Regions from separate parts of the Shinella sp. GW835-FHT14H05 genome, predicted to be linked through region 1. Evidence: predicted binding sites of a transcription regulator. Region 1 holds the regulator's gene; each other region holds the start of a gene.
The links. The regulator LexA, encoded in region 1, represses DNA repair genes until DNA is damaged. The targets are predictions, from matches to a motif close to TGTTCNNNNTGTGTTCNG.
Positions count from the first base shown of each region.

Region 2: the regulator LexA is predicted to act here: its motif matches at 1,548-1,565, upstream of dnaE (DNA polymerase III subunit alpha).
Region 3: the regulator LexA is predicted to act here: its motif matches at 1,614-1,631, upstream of AC1Q6Z_RS32035 (ImuA family protein).

Region 1 is NZ_JBXAFY010000001.1:1,454,835-1,460,265, forward strand. Features, by position in the region: gene AC1Q6Z_RS07115 (ComEC/Rec2 family competence protein) at 1-2,049, shown strand, start outside; gene lexA (transcriptional repressor LexA) at 2,030-2,749, opposite strand; gene AC1Q6Z_RS07125 (molybdopterin molybdotransferase MoeA) at 2,859-4,082, opposite strand; gene moaC (cyclic pyranopterin monophosphate synthase MoaC) at 4,082-4,576, opposite strand; gene trpC (indole-3-glycerol phosphate synthase TrpC) at 4,576-5,391, opposite strand; gene trpD (anthranilate phosphoribosyltransferase) at 5,400-5,431, opposite strand, start outside.
Region 2 is NZ_JBXAFY010000010.1:1,822-7,252, reverse strand. Features, by position in the region: gene dnaE (DNA polymerase III subunit alpha) at 1-1,284, opposite strand, end outside; gene AC1Q6Z_RS24690 (hypothetical protein) at 1,647-2,225, shown strand; gene AC1Q6Z_RS24685 (ABC transporter ATP-binding protein) at 2,243-2,929, opposite strand; gene AC1Q6Z_RS24680 (lipoprotein-releasing ABC transporter permease subunit) at 2,942-4,249, opposite strand; gene proS (proline--tRNA ligase) at 4,285-5,431, opposite strand, start outside.
Region 3 is NZ_JBXAFY010000021.1:22,501-27,931, reverse strand. Features, by position in the region: gene AC1Q6Z_RS32040 (Y-family DNA polymerase) at 1-887, opposite strand, end outside; gene AC1Q6Z_RS32035 (ImuA family protein) at 805-1,563, opposite strand; gene AC1Q6Z_RS32030 (ATP-dependent helicase) at 1,781-3,850, shown strand; gene dinB (DNA polymerase IV) at 3,885-4,973, shown strand; gene AC1Q6Z_RS32020 (SOS response-associated peptidase family protein) at 5,050-5,431, shown strand, end outside.

The sequences.
Region 1 (5,431 bases):
GAAAGCAGCCGGCTTGACACCGTCATCCTCGATACGCCGGTCACCACGCAGATCAGCGGCCGGGTGCTGTCCCGCGAAAGCGACGAGCGCGGGGCGATCCGCTACCGTATCGCGCTTGAGGCGACGCGCGATCCGGTGCTGAAGCGGCCACCCGGCGTCGTCACGCTGCTTGCCCGCAGTCGTCATGAACCGATCGCGATCGGCGCAGGCATAACGGGGCGTGCGCGCCTCGGGCCCCCGTCCGGCCCGGCCTTGGCCGGCCTCAACGATTTCGCCTTCGATGCCTATTTCGCTGGCACCGGCGCCGTCGGCTATTTTTACAGTGCGCCCAAAGGTGTTGCGACCGGTGAGGCGGGGCTGGAAGGCCGGGTCCGGCAGGAGATCGCGCGCTGGCGCAACAACCTGACCGAGCATATTCGGGGCCGCATCGGCGGCGATGCCGGGGCGATCGCCGCGGCACTGGTGACGGCGGAACAGCGGGCGATCGGCGCGGACACGGTCGAAGCGCTGCGGCAGGCGGGGCTTGCCCATGTATTGGCCATTTCAGGGCTCAACATGGTGCTCGCCGCCGGCACCTTCCTCGTCGGCGCGCGCATGCTGATGGCGCTGATCCCGGGGTTTTCCGAGCGATATCCGGCCAAGAAGATCGCCGCGGCCGGCGCGCTCATCATGGTGACGCTCTATATCCTCGTCTCGGGCGGCGCGCTGTCGGCCGTGCGATCGTGGATCATGATCTGCGTCATGCTTGTCGCCGTGCTCTTCGGGCGATCGGCCATCAGCCTGCGCAATGTCGCGCTTTCGGCGATCCTCATCCTGCTGGTGACGCCATCTGCCGTCACCAATCCAGGTTTCCAGATGTCCTATGCGGCGACGCTCGGGCTTGTCGCGGGCTACGCGGCCTGGCGCGAGCGGCCGATGCGGCGGGAAAGCCGGGGAGGGCCGTTGCAACTGTTCGGCGGCTCGCTCGGCCGTTTCTTCGGCGGGCTCATGCTCTCCTCGTTGATCGGCGGTTTTTCCACGCTGATCTATTCCATCGGCCATTTTCACCGCATCCCCGCCTATGGCCTCGCCGGCAATCTTCTGGCGATGCCGGTGATCAGCACGATCGTCATGCCCTTTGGCCTCATCGCAGTGCTGCTGATGCCGTTCGGCCTCGATGCCATCCCCTTCGCGATCATGGGCAAGGGCATCGAATGGATGATCGCGCTTTCGATGTGGGTCGCAAGCTGGAAAGGCGAAATCGTCACCGGTCAAATTCCGCAGTCCGCTTTCCTGCTAATCGGCCTCGGCGGCGGCCTGGCCTGCATCCTGCGCACCCGGCTGCGCCATGCCGGCACGCTGCTCGTCATGCTCGGGATCGTCATCGCCTGCTGGCCGGACGAACGCCGCGCGCCGGAAGTGCTGGTCTCGGAAGACGGCCGTCTCGTGGCGATCCGGCGCGGCGACACCGTTGCAACGAACCGCGCAAGGCCGCCGGATTTCATCTATGCGCAATGGCGCCGCGCGCTGCGGCTCGGCGATCTCATCAAGCCGGAGATGCGCAAGAGCGAAGGGCTGACGGTAGAGGAGGTCGGTGAAACCGCTGAAGGGACTGAAAAGCAGAGGAAGCCGCGCCACAAGGCGGATCGGCAGAGGGCGAAGGCCGCCATGGCATCCGCCCTGGAGGCCGCAGGAAAGGGCAGGGGCTTCATCTGCGAAACAAAGGCATTCTGCGCCGCTGTTTCGCCGAGCGGTTGGCGGATCGTCACGCTGGAAGACCTCGCCTTCCTCGGAACCGCCTGCGATGCTGCCGACCTCGTCGTCGTGTCCCAAGCCCTGCGGCTGGAGGAATGCCGCTCCGGAGCCCGGCTGATGACGGCCCGCCATTTGCGGCGCACGGGCGCACTGGAAATCCAGCCCGACGCCGAAAAGGCCGCTTCAACACTTTCCGACGCCGAGATCACCCCCGCCATCGAAACCCTCGACCGGCCCTGGTCTCGCCACCGCACCTATGATTGGCGTAGCGGCACCTTCGAGGCCGAGACGGCGCTCAATGATAGCGGCGAATGAGGCCGACGAGCTTGCCCTGGATCTTGACGCGGTCCGGCCCGAAAATGCGGGTCTCGTAGGCCGGGTTTGCGGCTTCGAGCGCAATGGAGGCGCCCTTGCGGCGGAAACGCTTAAGCGTCGCTTCCTCGTCGTCGACGAGCGCCACGATGATCTCGCCCGGATTGGCGGTGGTGGCGTTGCGGATGATCACGGTGTCGCCGTCGAGGATGCCGGCCTCGATCATCGAGTCGCCCTTGACCTCCAGCGCATAATGATCGCCGTTGCCGACCATCTCGGCCGGCACCATGATCTCGTGGGTGTTGTTCTGGATGGCGGAGATCGGAACACCGGCGGCGATGCGTCCCATGACCGGCACGGAGACCGACAACGACATGTCCGCTTGCGGCGTGCGCTGTACGGGGGCGGCCGGCACGGGCTGCTTGCCGCGGCTGCCTTCGATGACGGCCGGCGAAAAGCCGCGGCGCGGCTGGAGGCTTGGCGAATAGGCTTCGGGAAGCTTGATCACTTCCAGTGCCCGCGCCCGGTTGGGCAGGCGGCGGATGAAGCCGCGCTCCTCCAGTGCCGTGATGAGGCGATGGATGCCGGACTTGGATGCGAGATCGAGCGCATCCTTCATCTCGTCAAACGAGGGAGGAATACCGGACTCCTTCATCCGTTCATGAATGAACAGGAGAAGTTCCTGTTGTTTCCGCGTGAGCATGGCCCCTCCACCGAGAATCTTGAAACAATCCAGAATCGTGAAACAAATCCAGAACAGACACTATCTGTTCCATATGTGTTCCGCAAGGCCTTGGAAATAATAATATTGTTCAGACGGAGGGTTCGCGCAGGAGAAGTACTTCGCAGAGATCGCCTTGGGGAACGGCCGGGGCGTTTGGCGGTCGGATCAGCAAGCCTTCCGATTCGGCGAAGACCTTCATCATCGAGGAATCCTGCTTGCCGAAGGGGGTGACGCGCAGGTCGCCGGCCGGTCCCCGGACGATGCGGGCGCGGACATAATCCTGCCGCTGGTCGTTTTCCTTGAGCGGCACGGCGGCGATGGCCGGGTGCCGGCGGTTTTTTGCGGGCAGGCGGGCGAGGCGGCGCACCAGCGGCTCCAGGAAGAGCAGCGAGCAGACGAGGCTTGAGACCGGGTTGCCGGGCAGGCCCAGCACCTGGATATCCCCCAGCCGGCCGACCATCAGCGGCTTTCCCGGCCGCATGGCGATTCGCCAGAAATCGAGCTCCATGCCGGCCTCGCCGAGCACCGGCTGCACGAGGTCGAAATCGCCGACGGAGGCGCCGCCGAGCGTCACGAGCACGTCGATATCGAGCGCCAGGGCGTTTCGCACGGCTTCCAGAATCGCCTGCTTGTCGTCGCCGACGATCCCGAGGTCGATCACCTCCGCGCCGGCCGCCCGCGCGAGCGCCGAAACGCCATAGGTGTTGGACGCGATGATCTGGCTGGCGCCGGGCGGCGTTCCGGGCGGGACGAGCTCGTCGCCTGTCGCAAGCACCGCGACGCGGGGGCGGGCGTAGACTGTTAGCGCCGGATGGTTCATCGCAGCGGCGACGGTCAGGCGGCCGGCATCGAGCACGGCGCCGGCCTTCAGCACGGTCTCGCCTTCGGAAAAATCCTGTCCGCGTGGGCGCACATGGCGGCCTTTTGGAGTGAGGAAGGTCGTGCGGATGCGGCCGTCTTCCAGCTTTTCCGCGTCTTCCTGCAAAAGCACGGTATCGGCGAAGGAGGGCAAGGGCGCGCCGGTGAAAATGCGCACGGCCTCGCCCGGGCCGGCAGAGCCTTCGAAGGCGTGACCGGCGGAGGAGAGGCCGACGACCTTGAGGATGGCGCCGAGTGTAGCGATATCCGCGTGGCGGACGGCGTAGCCGTCCATGGCGGAATTGTCGAAAGGCGGCTGGGTCAGGCGCGCGGCGATGTCTTCGGCGAGGACGCGGCCTTGCGCGTCATGCAGCGAAACCGTCTCTGTCCGCTGTGTCGGCTTGGGCCGGGAAAGCAGGCGGTCGAGGGCGTCGGCGACGGGGAGGAGCGACATCAGGCGTTTGCCCGCTTGTAGTCGCCGGAGCGGCCGCCGGATTTTTCGACGAGCCGGATGCCGCCGATCTCCATCTCGCGGTCGGCGGCTTTCGCCATGTCGTAGATGGTGAGGCAGGCGACGCTGACGGCGGTGAGCGCCTCCATTTCGACGCCGGTGCGGCCGGTGAGCTTCGCCATGGCCTCGACGCGCAGGCCGGGCAGGGTACGGTCCTCGCGGATTTCGACGGCGACCTTGGTGAGCATCAGCGGGTGGCAGAGCGGGATAAGGCTCGACGTCTGCTTGGCGGCCATGATGCCGGCAAGGCGGGCCGTGCCGATCACGTCGCCCTTCTTGGCATCGCCCTTGAGGATGAGATCGAGGGTCGCGGGCGCCATCCGGATGAAGCCTTCGGCAACCGCGATGCGCACCGTTTCGGCCTTGTCGCCGACATCCACCATGTTGGCTTCACCGGAGGCATCGATATGGGTCAGCGTGGCGGCCTTTTCGGCCATCATTCGGCCGCCAGCATGCCGGCGGAGCCGGTCAGCAGTTCGCGGGTCGCGGCGGCCACGTCCTCCTTGCGCATCAGGCTTTCGCCGACGAGGAAGGTGGAGATGCCGACCTTGCCGAGGCGTTCACAATCCGCATGGGTGAAGATGCCGCTTTCGCCGACGAGCAGGCGGTCGTCGGGCACCATGCCGGCGAGCTTTTCCGACACCGCGAGATCGACCTCGAAGGTCCGCAGGTTGCGGTTGTTGATGCCGACGAGCTTGGATTTCAGCCTGAGCGCCCGTTCCATCTCCGGTTCGTCGTGCACTTCGATCAGCACGTCCATACCGAGCGAAAAGGCGGCGTCCTCCAGCATCTTCGCATCGTCGTCGCTGAGGGACGCCATGATGATGAGGATGCAGTCGGCGCCCCAGGCGCGGGCTTCCAGCACCTGGTAGCTGTCGAACATGAAGTCTTTGCGCAGCGCCGGCAGCGCGCAGGCCTGGCGGGCGGCGGTGAGGAATTCGGGCGCGCCCTGGAAGCTCGGCGTGTCCGTCAGCACCGAGAGGCAAGCGGCGCCGCCGGCCTCATAGGCCTTGGCGAGCGCCGGCGGATCGAAATCCGGGCGGATGAGGCCCTTGGAGGGGCTGGCCTTCTTGATTTCGGCGATCAGGCCGAAACTGCCGGCGGCTTTTCTGGCCTTGAGGCTCGCGAAGAAGCCGCGCGGCGGCTCCTGGTCGCGGATCTGGGCGCGAAGCTCGGCGGGGGCCACGCGCGCCTTGGCGGCGGCGATTTCTTGCAGTTTGTAGGCTTCGATCGTTTTCAGGATATCGGTCATGGCCAATCCTACTCCGCATGGCCTTCGTTGGAAACCGAAA
Region 2 (5,431 bases), on a different contig from region 1:
GAAGTCGGGCATCGAGACGCGTTCCGGGTTGAGGAAGCGTTCGAAGAGCAGCGAGAAGCGCAGCGGATCGACGTCGGTGATCGTCAGCGCATAGGCGACGAGCGAACCAGCACCCGAGCCACGGCCGGGTCCGACGGGAATGTTCTGCTGCTTGGCCCATTTGATGAAGTCGGCAACGATGAGGAAGTAGCCGGGGAACTTCATGCGCTCGATGACGCTGAGCTCGAAATCCAGCCGCTCGCGATAATCCTGCTCGGTATAGCCGGGCGTCAGGCCGAGCAGTTCCATGCGGCTTTCGAGGCCCTCCACGGACTGGCGGCGCAGTTCAGCAGATTCGGCGCGGTCCGCCTCCTCCGGATCGTCCGTCGCGCCCGTGAAGCGCGGCAGGATGGGGCTGCACGTCTTCAATACGAAGGAGCAGCGCCGGGCGATCTCGACCGTGTTCTCCAGGGCCTCCGGCAGGTCGGCAAAGAGCTTTGCCATCTCCTTGCGGCTCTTCAGATAGTGGTCGGGCGACAGGCGGAAACGGTTGTCGTCCGAGACCATGGCATTGTGCGCCACCGCCATCAGCGCGTCATGCGCGTCATAGTCATCGGGCGCCGGGAAGAACGGCTCGTTGGTGGCGACCAGCGGCACGTCTTCCGCATAGGCAAGCTCGACCATGCGGCGCTCGTGCTGCTTGTCGTAGCGGCCATGGCGTTGCAGCTCGATATAGAGCCGGTCGCCGAAGACGCGTTTCAGCGCATGAAGGCGCGCGCGCGCCACCGCCGGCTGGCCGGCGAGGATGGCCATGTCGACCGGGCCGCCATGGGCGCCGGTGAGCGCGATCAGCCCGTCCATGCCCGCTTCCAGCCAGCTATAGGCGATGCGGATCGACTGATTGCCCTCGCCCCCGAGATAGGCGCGGCTGACGATCTCGACGAGACGCGCGTAACCGGCATCGGTCGCGGCAAGCAGCACGATCGACGGCAGCTTTACCAGTTGCGCCTGCCCGCCGCGCCGTTCACCGTCGCCCTCGTCTTCCATGTCGATCGACAGCTGGCAGCCGATCAGCGGCTGGATGCCGTCGCCGATCGCCTTCTGCGAAAATTCCAGCGCGGCGAACAGGTTGTTCGTGTCGGTGATTGCGATCGCCGGCTGCTGATCGGACGTCGCCTTGCCAATGATCTTCTTGATCGGCAAGGCGCCTTCGAGCAGCGAAAAGGCCGAATGCACGCGAAGATGCACGAATTGCGGCGTCTCCGCTGCCGCGCCGCCATCCATCTTCCGAGCTTCGTCCGCCATGCGCATCTTCCTTCCGGTCAAGGCAGGAAGCTTAAACGGATTCGCACCGGTCTCGTCCAGAAGGTTATTGCCGTTACACCCGATTTCCACGCGCGAGCACGCGTGGGCGAGAGGCGATCGGCTTCAAAGAATGAAATGCGGGCCGTCAGATTCCGAAGAGGATGACGGAGAACGTGGCGACGAACATGGCCATGGAGGTGAATGCAGCAAGATCACGAAGAAAATCGGTCATTGTGGCTCCCTTTCCTTTTATGTTTTCATTTTGTTCTATTCTTGTTCTCATGTCAACAGCTTTCCACAGGCCCTCTGGACCGCCGTTCGAAGGCGCAATATGGTCGCCTCGCTCACATGGAGGAAAAGAGATGAAGTCGTTGATTGCCGCCCTTCTGCTTTCGGCCAGCCCGGCTGCCCCTGCCGCCGCCGCGGATTTCCCGGCCGAGCGCATCATGGCCATGGCGAGCGGCGACTGGAACAAGGACGGCACGCCGGATCTCGCCCTGGTGGCAACGCCGGGCGACGACAGCGGAGACGACAACGGGCTCTACATCTACGTCGCCAAGCCGGAGGAAAACCGGCTGACGCTGGCGCTCGCCCTGCCCAGGACGGTCTGGGGCAACCTGACCATGTTTGGCCAGGAGCCGGAGCTCGCGGCGCTCGCCAACGGCTCCTTCACGCTCACGACGAAAAACGATTCGATCGGCCGCGACCGCTGGCGCCAGACGCTGACGATCGCCCACCGTAATTTCGATTTCATCGTCGCGGGCTACACCTATTCGTCCTACGACACGCTCGACACGGACGCCGTCAGCGATTGCGACCTTAACGTCTTGACCGGCAAGGGCAAGGCGCTTGGCCAGCCGATCACGGGCAAGGCGCAATTCGTGCTGCTGAAGGACTGGAACGACGAGATCGCCCGCTCGATCTGCGGGCTGGACAATTAATCAACGGCCGGGAGGCTTCAGGCGAGCTCGCGCACGAGGCCGTCCTCGATCGTCACGCGGCGATCCATCAGGCCGGCGAGCTCGTGATTGTGCGTGGCGATGAGCGCCGCAAGGCCGGACTGGCGGGCGAGCGCTTCCAGCGCCTCGAAGACGTAGCCGGCGGTTTCCGGGTCGAGGTTGCCGGTCGGCTCATCTGCCAGCAGCAGGAGTGGCGCATTGGCGACGGCACGCGCGATGGCGACGCGCTGCTGCTCGCCGCCGGAGAGTTCCGACGGGCGGTGCTCGGCGCGATGGCCGATGCGCATATAGTCGAGCAGCTGGGCGGCGCGTTCGCGCGCCTCCGCCTTGGTGAGGCCGCCGATGAGCTGCGGCATCATGATGTTTTCCAGCGCGCTGAATTCCGGCAGCAGATGGTGGAACTGGTAAACGAAGCCGATCTCGTTGCGGCGGATCGTGGTGCGCTCCTCGTCGGCAAGCTCGGCGCAGGAATGGCCGTTAACGAAGACCTCGCCGACATCCGGCTTTTCGAGCAGGCCGGCAATGTGCAGCAGGGTCGACTTGCCGGTGCCGGAGGGCGCCACGAGTGCGACGGTCTCGCCGCTTTTCAGCGTGAAATCCGCGCCTTTCAGGATCGTCAGCAGGGTCTCGCCCTGGCCGTAGTGCCGTTCGATGCCCCTGAGTTCCAGTGCGTTGCGCGCGTTCATGGCGTTCTGTTCCTATTCGTACCGCAGGGCCTGGACGGGATCGAGCTTGGAAGCGCGCCAGGCGGGGAAGATGGTCGCGAGGAACGAAAGCGCCAGCGCCATGACGATGACCGTGACCGTCTCGCCGGCATTCATGTCGGCCGGCAGCTGGCTCAGGAAATAGAGTTCCGGATTGAACAGCGTCGTGCCTGAAATCCACGAGAAGAACTGGCGGATCGATTCGACGTTCAAACAGACGACGACGCCGAGCGCGACGCCGGCAAAGGTCCCGACCGTGCCGATCGCCGCCCCCGTCATGAAGAAGATGCGCATGATGGCGCCGGACGTGGCGCCCATGGTGCGCAGGATCGCGATGTCGCTGCCCTTGTCCTTCACCAGCATGATGAGGCCGGAGATGATGTTGAGCGCGGCGACGAGCACGATCAGCGTCAGGATCATGAACATGACGTTCCGCTCGACCTGCAGCGCCGAGAAGAAGGTGCGGTTGCGCTGGCGCCAGTCGGTTATGTAGATCTGCCGCCCGGCCGCCGCCTCGATCGGCTGGCGCAGCTCGTCGACCGCATCGGGATTGGTGACGAAGAGCTCGATCGACTGCACGATGCCTTCGGCATTGAAGTAGAGCTGCGCCTCTTCAAGCGGCATGTAGATGATCGAGGCGTCGTATTCCGACATGCCGATCTCGAAGATCGCTGAGACCGTGTAGGTCTTGACGCGCGGGTTGACGCCCAGCGGCGTCACGTCGCCTTCGGGTGCGACGAGCGTGATCTGGCCGCCGGCGCTCAGCCCAAGCTGCTCGGCCATGCGCGAGCCGATCGCCACGCCGCTGCCAGAGGCGAAGCCGACGAGGTCGCCTTCCTTGAAATTGTCCGAGACGGCCTTCATCTTCGCCAGATCATCGGCGCGGATGCCGCGCACCAGCGCGCCGGTGCCGGCCCCGGCCGTGCCGGAGGCCAACGTCTGGCCCTCGACGAGCGGGATCGCCATCGTGACGCCCGCGACGGCGGAAAGCCGCTCGGCGAGTGCGGCATAGTCGTTCAGCGGCGTGTCGATCGGCTGGATGATCATGTGGCCGTTGATGCCGAGGATGCGCGAGATCAACTCCGTGCGAAAACCGTTCATGACGGCCATGACGATGATGAGCGTGGCGACGCCCAGCATGATGCCGATGAAGGAGAAGCCGGCGATGACCGAGATGAAGGCTTCCTTGCGCCGGGAGCGCAGGTAGCGCCAGGCGACCATCCGCTCGAAAGCGGAGAACGGGCGGTTTTTCTTGTAGGCTTGAGCCCCGGTTGCAGATGCACCGCTCGCTGCGTCAGCCATGGTCCCTCCCGTTGCCCCGGCGCCGGCACGCCGCATCAATTACCGGACGTCAGGCGGTTGATCGCCGCCTCGATGGTCAGCGTCTCGCGCGCGCCGGTCTTGCGGTCCTTGATCTCGACTTCGCCGTTGGCGACGCCGCGCGGGCCGGCAATGACCTGCACCGGCGCGCCGATGAGGTCGGCCGTGGCGAACTTGGCGCCTGCCCGCTCATCCTTGTCGTCGTAGAGCACGTCGATGCCGGCCTTCAGCAGTTCGGCGTAGATCTTCTCGCAGGCCGCGTCGCAGGCATCGTCGCCGGACTTCATGTTGATGACGATCGCCTCGAAGGGGGCGACGGCCTTCGGCCAGATGATGCCGTTCTCGTCGTGCGAGGCTTCGATGATCGCCGGCACGAGGCGCGTCGGGCCGATGCCGTAGGAGCCCATGTGCACGATGTGCTCCTTGCCGTCCGGCCCCTGAACCTTGGCGCCCATGGCTTCGGAATATTTCGTGCCGAAATAGAAGATGTGGCCGACCTCGATGCCGCGGGCGGACAGGCGCTCGCCTTCCGCAACCGCCTCGAAGGCGGCGGCGTCGTGCATTTCGGAGGTCGCGGCGTAGCGCGAGGTCCACTTGTCGAAGATCGCCTTCAGGCCTGCGACGTCCTCGAAGTTGGTGTCTTCGGCCGGCACGTCGAAGTTCAGGAAGTCCTTGTGGCAGAAGACTTCCGATTCGCCCGTATCGGCGAGGATGATGAATTCGTGGCTGAGATCGCCGCCGATCGGGCCGGTATCGGCACGCATCGGAATGGCGCGAAGGCCCATGCGCGAGAAGGTGCGCAGATAGGCCGCGAACATGCGGTTATAGGCGTGCACCGCGCCTTCGCGGTTGAGATCGAAGGAATAGGCATCCTTCATCAGGAACTCGCGCGAGCGCATGGTGCCGAAGCGCGGACGGATCTCGTCGCGGAACTTCAGCTGGATATGGTAGAGGTTGAGCGGCAGGTCCTTGTAGGACTTCACATAGGACCGGAAGACGTCGGTGATCATCTCCTCGTTCGTCGGGCCGTAGAGCATCGGGCGCTCCTGGCGGTCCTTGATGCGCAGCATCTCCTTGCCATAGGCGTCGTAGCGGCCGCTTTCCTGCCAGAGTTCGGCCGACTGCAGCGTCGGCATCAGAAGCTCGACGGCGCCGGCGCGGTTC
Region 3 (5,431 bases), on a different contig from region 1:
TGACGGGTGTTGTCCACGCGATGGATGATGAGGTCGCAGCGTCGCGCGCCAAGGCCGTTTTCCGCGAGTCGTGTTGAGAGCTGCCCAACCAGTCGGCGGACATATCTCGCGATCGTGTCGGGTGCCCCGATGGGCTCGGCGAAACTTTTCGACGCCTCTACAAGCTCCGGGATGCGGATCGGCTCAATCGGCTCGGCGACCCTGCCAAACATCTGGTCGAGCCGACGAGCAGGTTCCGGCCCGAACCGCAACGTCAGGGGCGCGCGCGGCATGGCGGAGAGCTTGCCGATCGTATCGATCCCGAGGACCCGCAAGCCCTGGATAATCTCCGATGACAGCCGCAAGGCCACGAGCGGCAGATCGATCACCGTCTTCATGACGTGACCGACCGGAACAACCGTCGTCTGCGCGGCAAGCAGCCGGGCGAGCGCGTGCGCTGCACCCCAAGTCTCGGCAACGGCCGCCCGCGCCGTCAAGCCATGGGCGTGCAGCCTGTTGACGAGACCGGAAACGAGAAGCTCCTCACCGCCCTGGAGATGGTCGGCCCCTTCGGTATCCATTACCAGGCCATCGCTGCCATCGACGGCGACGACAGGGCTGTATTGTCGGAGCGCCCATAGAGCCAGCTTTTCGAGCACGGCTGCGTCCTCGGCCGGAGCCGCGTCGACCATCAGGAGATCGGCGACCATCGCCTGCGCCTTGCTGGCCGGCATGCCCACCCGCAAACCAAGTTTGAGAGCGATCGGATCTGCGGCGGATATCCAGCGCTTTGAGCCGCTGCGCGCTATCACGACGAGCGGCTTGTCAGCCGGCAAGGGCTCCGAAGCGTGCCGTCTGATCCGATCGATCGGCAGAAGTGGGAAGTAGACAGATACGACCCTTGGCATCGGGAGCTCCAATTTCAAACTCGGCGCACTCACCCGCCTTTACACGCATCAATTCCGCCAGCCACCGAGACCTCCCAACGCCCGCTGCTGGCAATCTTTCCGACGGCAGGGTGCTGATGCGCCACCGCGTCGTCGAAGCCGTCGGCTGCCCATAGTCCGAGGCCTCGTTCTGCCTTCGCCATCGTCTCAGCACGATGCCCATGCATCCGCTCTTCTCTGCCGCCAGTTGCAGCCGCCGCGAGGCATTCATCGGCAGGCGGACCAGTTCGGCGACCACCGCCGATAAACCGCCAAAGGACAGCCCCTCCTCGACCGCGGATAGGACGCCTTCATCCCGATCGCTTTCGCAGAACACCACGCGATCCGGATGCAGCCCAGCTTGCGAGACGGCGGGAAAAAACAAGTCGCGGCGCGTCATGCACCACAGCACCCTGCCCTTGGTTCGCGCAGCAATGCCCGCCACGAAGAGTGCAGCCGCAGCGCCATCGACCGTGCCGCCTCCGCCGCCGGCAATTTCATGAAGCGCCCCAAAGGCAAGCCCGCCACCAGGAAGGGCCTGGTCCATCTCTGGAACAGCGAATGGCAGGACGGATCTTGCACGCGCCTGCCCGCCTTCGAGCTGGCCGATACGCTCTCGAAGCTCGGCAAGCACTGGGTTGAGGGCACGGTTTGACACGACGGAATTGACGCTCCTTCAGGGGTTTCCAGCCGTTATTTAAGCTGATATGTTCCTTTTTTGTTCCTAATGCCGTTGCGAGTCAATCCACTCGAAACGGCGCTGTCAGTCATGAAGGCTGCCTTTGACAAGTCGATTTTGTGGATTCCACAAGGCCGATCAAAGGGATGGGGAAACGGAACGGGACAGGAATTTTTTCTTAGGAAAATTTGGGCAGATGACGGCAGCCTATCTCGAAAAACTGAACGACCGGCAGCGCGAGGCCGTCGAGCATGGCATTGGCCAGCCGGACGGCGCGATCGGCGGCCCGCTGCTCATCATCGCAGGTGCGGGCTCGGGCAAGACGAATACCCTTGCCCATCGCGTGGGCCATCTCATCGTCAATGGCGCCGATCCACGCCGCATCCTGCTGATGACCTTCTCGCGCCGGGCCGCTTCCGAGATGGGGCGCCGCGTCCAGCGCATCTGCCGGCAGGTGTTCGGGGACAATGCTGCGGTCATGACGGACGCCATGGCCTGGGCCGGCACCTTCCATGGCATCGGCGCACGGCTGCTGCGCATGTATGCCGAGCAGATCGGCCTCAACGTCGATTTCACGATCCATGATCGCGAGGACAGCGCCGATCTGATGAATCTCGTTCGCCATGAGCTTGGTTTCTCGAAGACGGAAAGCCGCTTTCCGACCAAGGGAACGTGCCTTGCGATCTACTCGCGCGTCGTCAACTCCGAGAGTTCGATCAACGAGGTCCTGAAGGCATCCTACACCTACGTGCTCGGCTGGGAGGAGCAGTTGAAACAGCTCTTCGCCGCGTATGTCGAGGCCAAGCAAGCGCAGAACGTGCTCGATTACGATGACCTGTTGCTTTACTGGGCGCAGGTCATGTCCGACCCGGACCTGGCCGACGATATCGGCAACCGTTTCGACCATGTTCTTGTCGACGAATATCAGGACACCAACCGCCTGCAGGCTTCCATTCTTCTGGGGCTGAAGCCCGGCGGGCGTGGTCTGACTGTGGTCGGCGACGACGCCCAGTCAATCTATTCCTTCCGCGCCGCGACCGTGCGCAACATCCTCGACTTTCCGAACCAGTTCTCGCCGAAGCCGGCCGATGTCATCACGCTCGATCGCAACTATCGCTCGACGCAGCCGATCCTGGCTGCTGCCAACGGCGTGATTGACCTTGCTCGCGATCGTTTCACCAAGAATCTCTGGACGGACCGAGAATCTGAGCAACGCCCTATGCTCGTGACCGTAAAAGACGAGACAGACCAGGCGAACTACATCGTTGAGCAGGTGCTGGCGAACCGCGAGGTCGGCATGACGCTGAAGCAGCAGGCGGTGCTCTTCCGGACGTCAAGCCACAGCGGTGCGCTGGAGGTCGAGCTGACCCGTCGCAACATCCCCTTTGTGAAGTTCGGCGGCCTCAAATTCCTCGACAGCGCCCATGTGAAAGACTTGCTCGCCACCCTGCGCTTCGCGCAGAACCCGCGCGACCGCGTCGCCGGCTTCCGCCTTCTCCAGATGCTGCCGGGCATCGGGCCACAGACGGCCGGCAAGATCCTCGACACGATCGCCGCCGATCCGGAGCCGCTTCAATCGCTCGCCGAAATCCCACCGCCGCCCAAAACAGGCTACGACTGGCCCGCCTTCGTTGAGCTGCTGTCGAGCCTTCGCAAGGCCGAGGGTGAATGGCCGGGAGAGATTGGCTTGGCGCGCACTTGGTATGAGCCGCATCTCGATCGCATTCACGAGGATGCCGATACCCGCAAAGCCGACCTCATCCAGCTTGAGCAGATCGCCGGCGGCTATCCGAGCCGCGAGCGGTTCCTGACCGAGCTGACGCTCGATCCGCCCGATGCGACCAGCGACCAAGCCGGCGTGCCGCTGCTCGACGAGGATTATCTGATCCTTTCGACGATCCACTCGGCCAAGGGGCAGGAATGGCGGGCCGTCTTCATGCTCAATGTCGTCGATGGCTGTATCCCATCGGACCTTGGCGCTGGAACGACGGCGGAACTCGAAGAGGAGCGGCGCCTGCTATACGTCGGCATGACACGGGCGCGCGACAACCTCTCGCTCATCACCCCGCAACGGTTCTTCACGCACGGGCAGAACACGCAGGGCGACCGGCATGTCTATGCGTCGCGAACCCGGTTCATTCCGGTGACGATGCTGCAGTTCTTCGAAACGACGAGCTGGCCGAAGGTGTCGGCCGCGGCCAGCGAGCGCAGCGCCCGCCAAATTAGGATCGACGTCGGTGCCCGCATGCGGTCGATGTGGACGTGAGGGAACGCGGTCTGAAGCTCATGTGGCCAGAAACATGATCGAGGACATTCAAACGGTGGTCAGGAAGATCATCCATGTCGACATGGATGCCTTCTATGCGTCCGTCGAACAGCGCGACAATCCGGACCTTCGAGGCAGGCCCGTTGCCGTCGGGAGCCCTGCTGCACGCGGCGTGGTGGCGGCCGCAAGCTATGAGGCCCGCGTCTTCGGCGTTCGCTCCGCGATGCCGTCCGTAACGGCCGCGCGCCAATGCCCGGGTCTTGTCTTCGTGAAGCCGCGCTTCCACGTCTATCGTTCCGTATCCGAGCAGATCCGTGAAATCTTCGCCGAATACACGCCCCTGATAGAACCGCTGTCACTCGACGAGGCTTATCTCGATGTCACCGAGAACCTGAAGGGCATGGCGATCGCCACCGAGATCGCGACGGAAATTCGCGCCAGGATCAGGCAGGCCACCGGTCTCAATGCTTCGGCAGGCATCTCGTACAACAAGTTCCTCGCCAAGATGGCGTCGGACCTCAACAAGCCGAATGGGCAAGCGGTCATCACCCCGAACAACGGTCCCGCCTTCGTCGAAAGCCTTCCGGTCAAGAAATTCCATGGTGTCGGTCCGGCGACAGCGAAAAAAATGGCTGCGCTGGGTATCGAAACGGGCGCTGACCTGCGGGACAAGTCGGTGGAGTTCCTGACCGATCACTTTGGCAAGTCGGGCCCCTATTTCCATGGCATCGCCCGCGGCATCGATAATCGGCAGGTCAGACCGGACCGTGAGCGAAAGTCTGTCGGAGCAGAAGACACCTTTGCCATCGACATTGCCGACCTCGACGAGGCAAAGCGTGAGCTCGACCCGTTGGTGGCGAAAGTCTGGCGCTACTGCGAAAGCAACGATGTTTCAGCCAAGACCGTGACGGTGAAGATCAGATTCGCCGACTTCCAGGTGATCACCCGCAGTCGAACCAATCCAAGCCCCTTTGCCGACGATGACGCGATCCTCGTTGCGGCCACCATGCTGCTCGAAGGCGCCCACCCTTTCCGTAAGCCGATCCGGCTGCTCGGCGTGACCCTTTCGGCACTCGGACAAAAGGATGAGTCGATGACGCGGCAAATGGAGTTTCGCTTGTAGCGCGCCGGCGGATGACGTTGCCGACCACGATCGACGCGCTATCTTGCTCGCGATAGGATGGAGAGGAAGACACCCTATGTGCAATCTTTACCGCCTCGACGACAAGGATTGGGCAACCAGATGGGCGCGCGACGCCGAAAGCCTAATCAATCCGAGGCCCGTCTACCAGATGAACCCCGACGAGCTCGGGCCAATTATCCGCAGTACCCCGGCGGGGAAAAAGCAGATTGCGCACGCCCGCTGGGGACTGCCCGCTCCCTTCTATGTGTTGAAGGGACTTGCTGAAGAGAGGGCGCAAAAGCTCCGAGCGAAGGGCAAGGAGGTCGATTTCGACGATCTCCTGCGCAACATGCGAGATCCCGGAACGACGAATCTCCGGAAACTTCAACATTGGAAGCAGTGGTTAGGCGTGGAACACCGCTGCCTCGTTCCCGTCACCAGCTTCGCCGAACCGGATC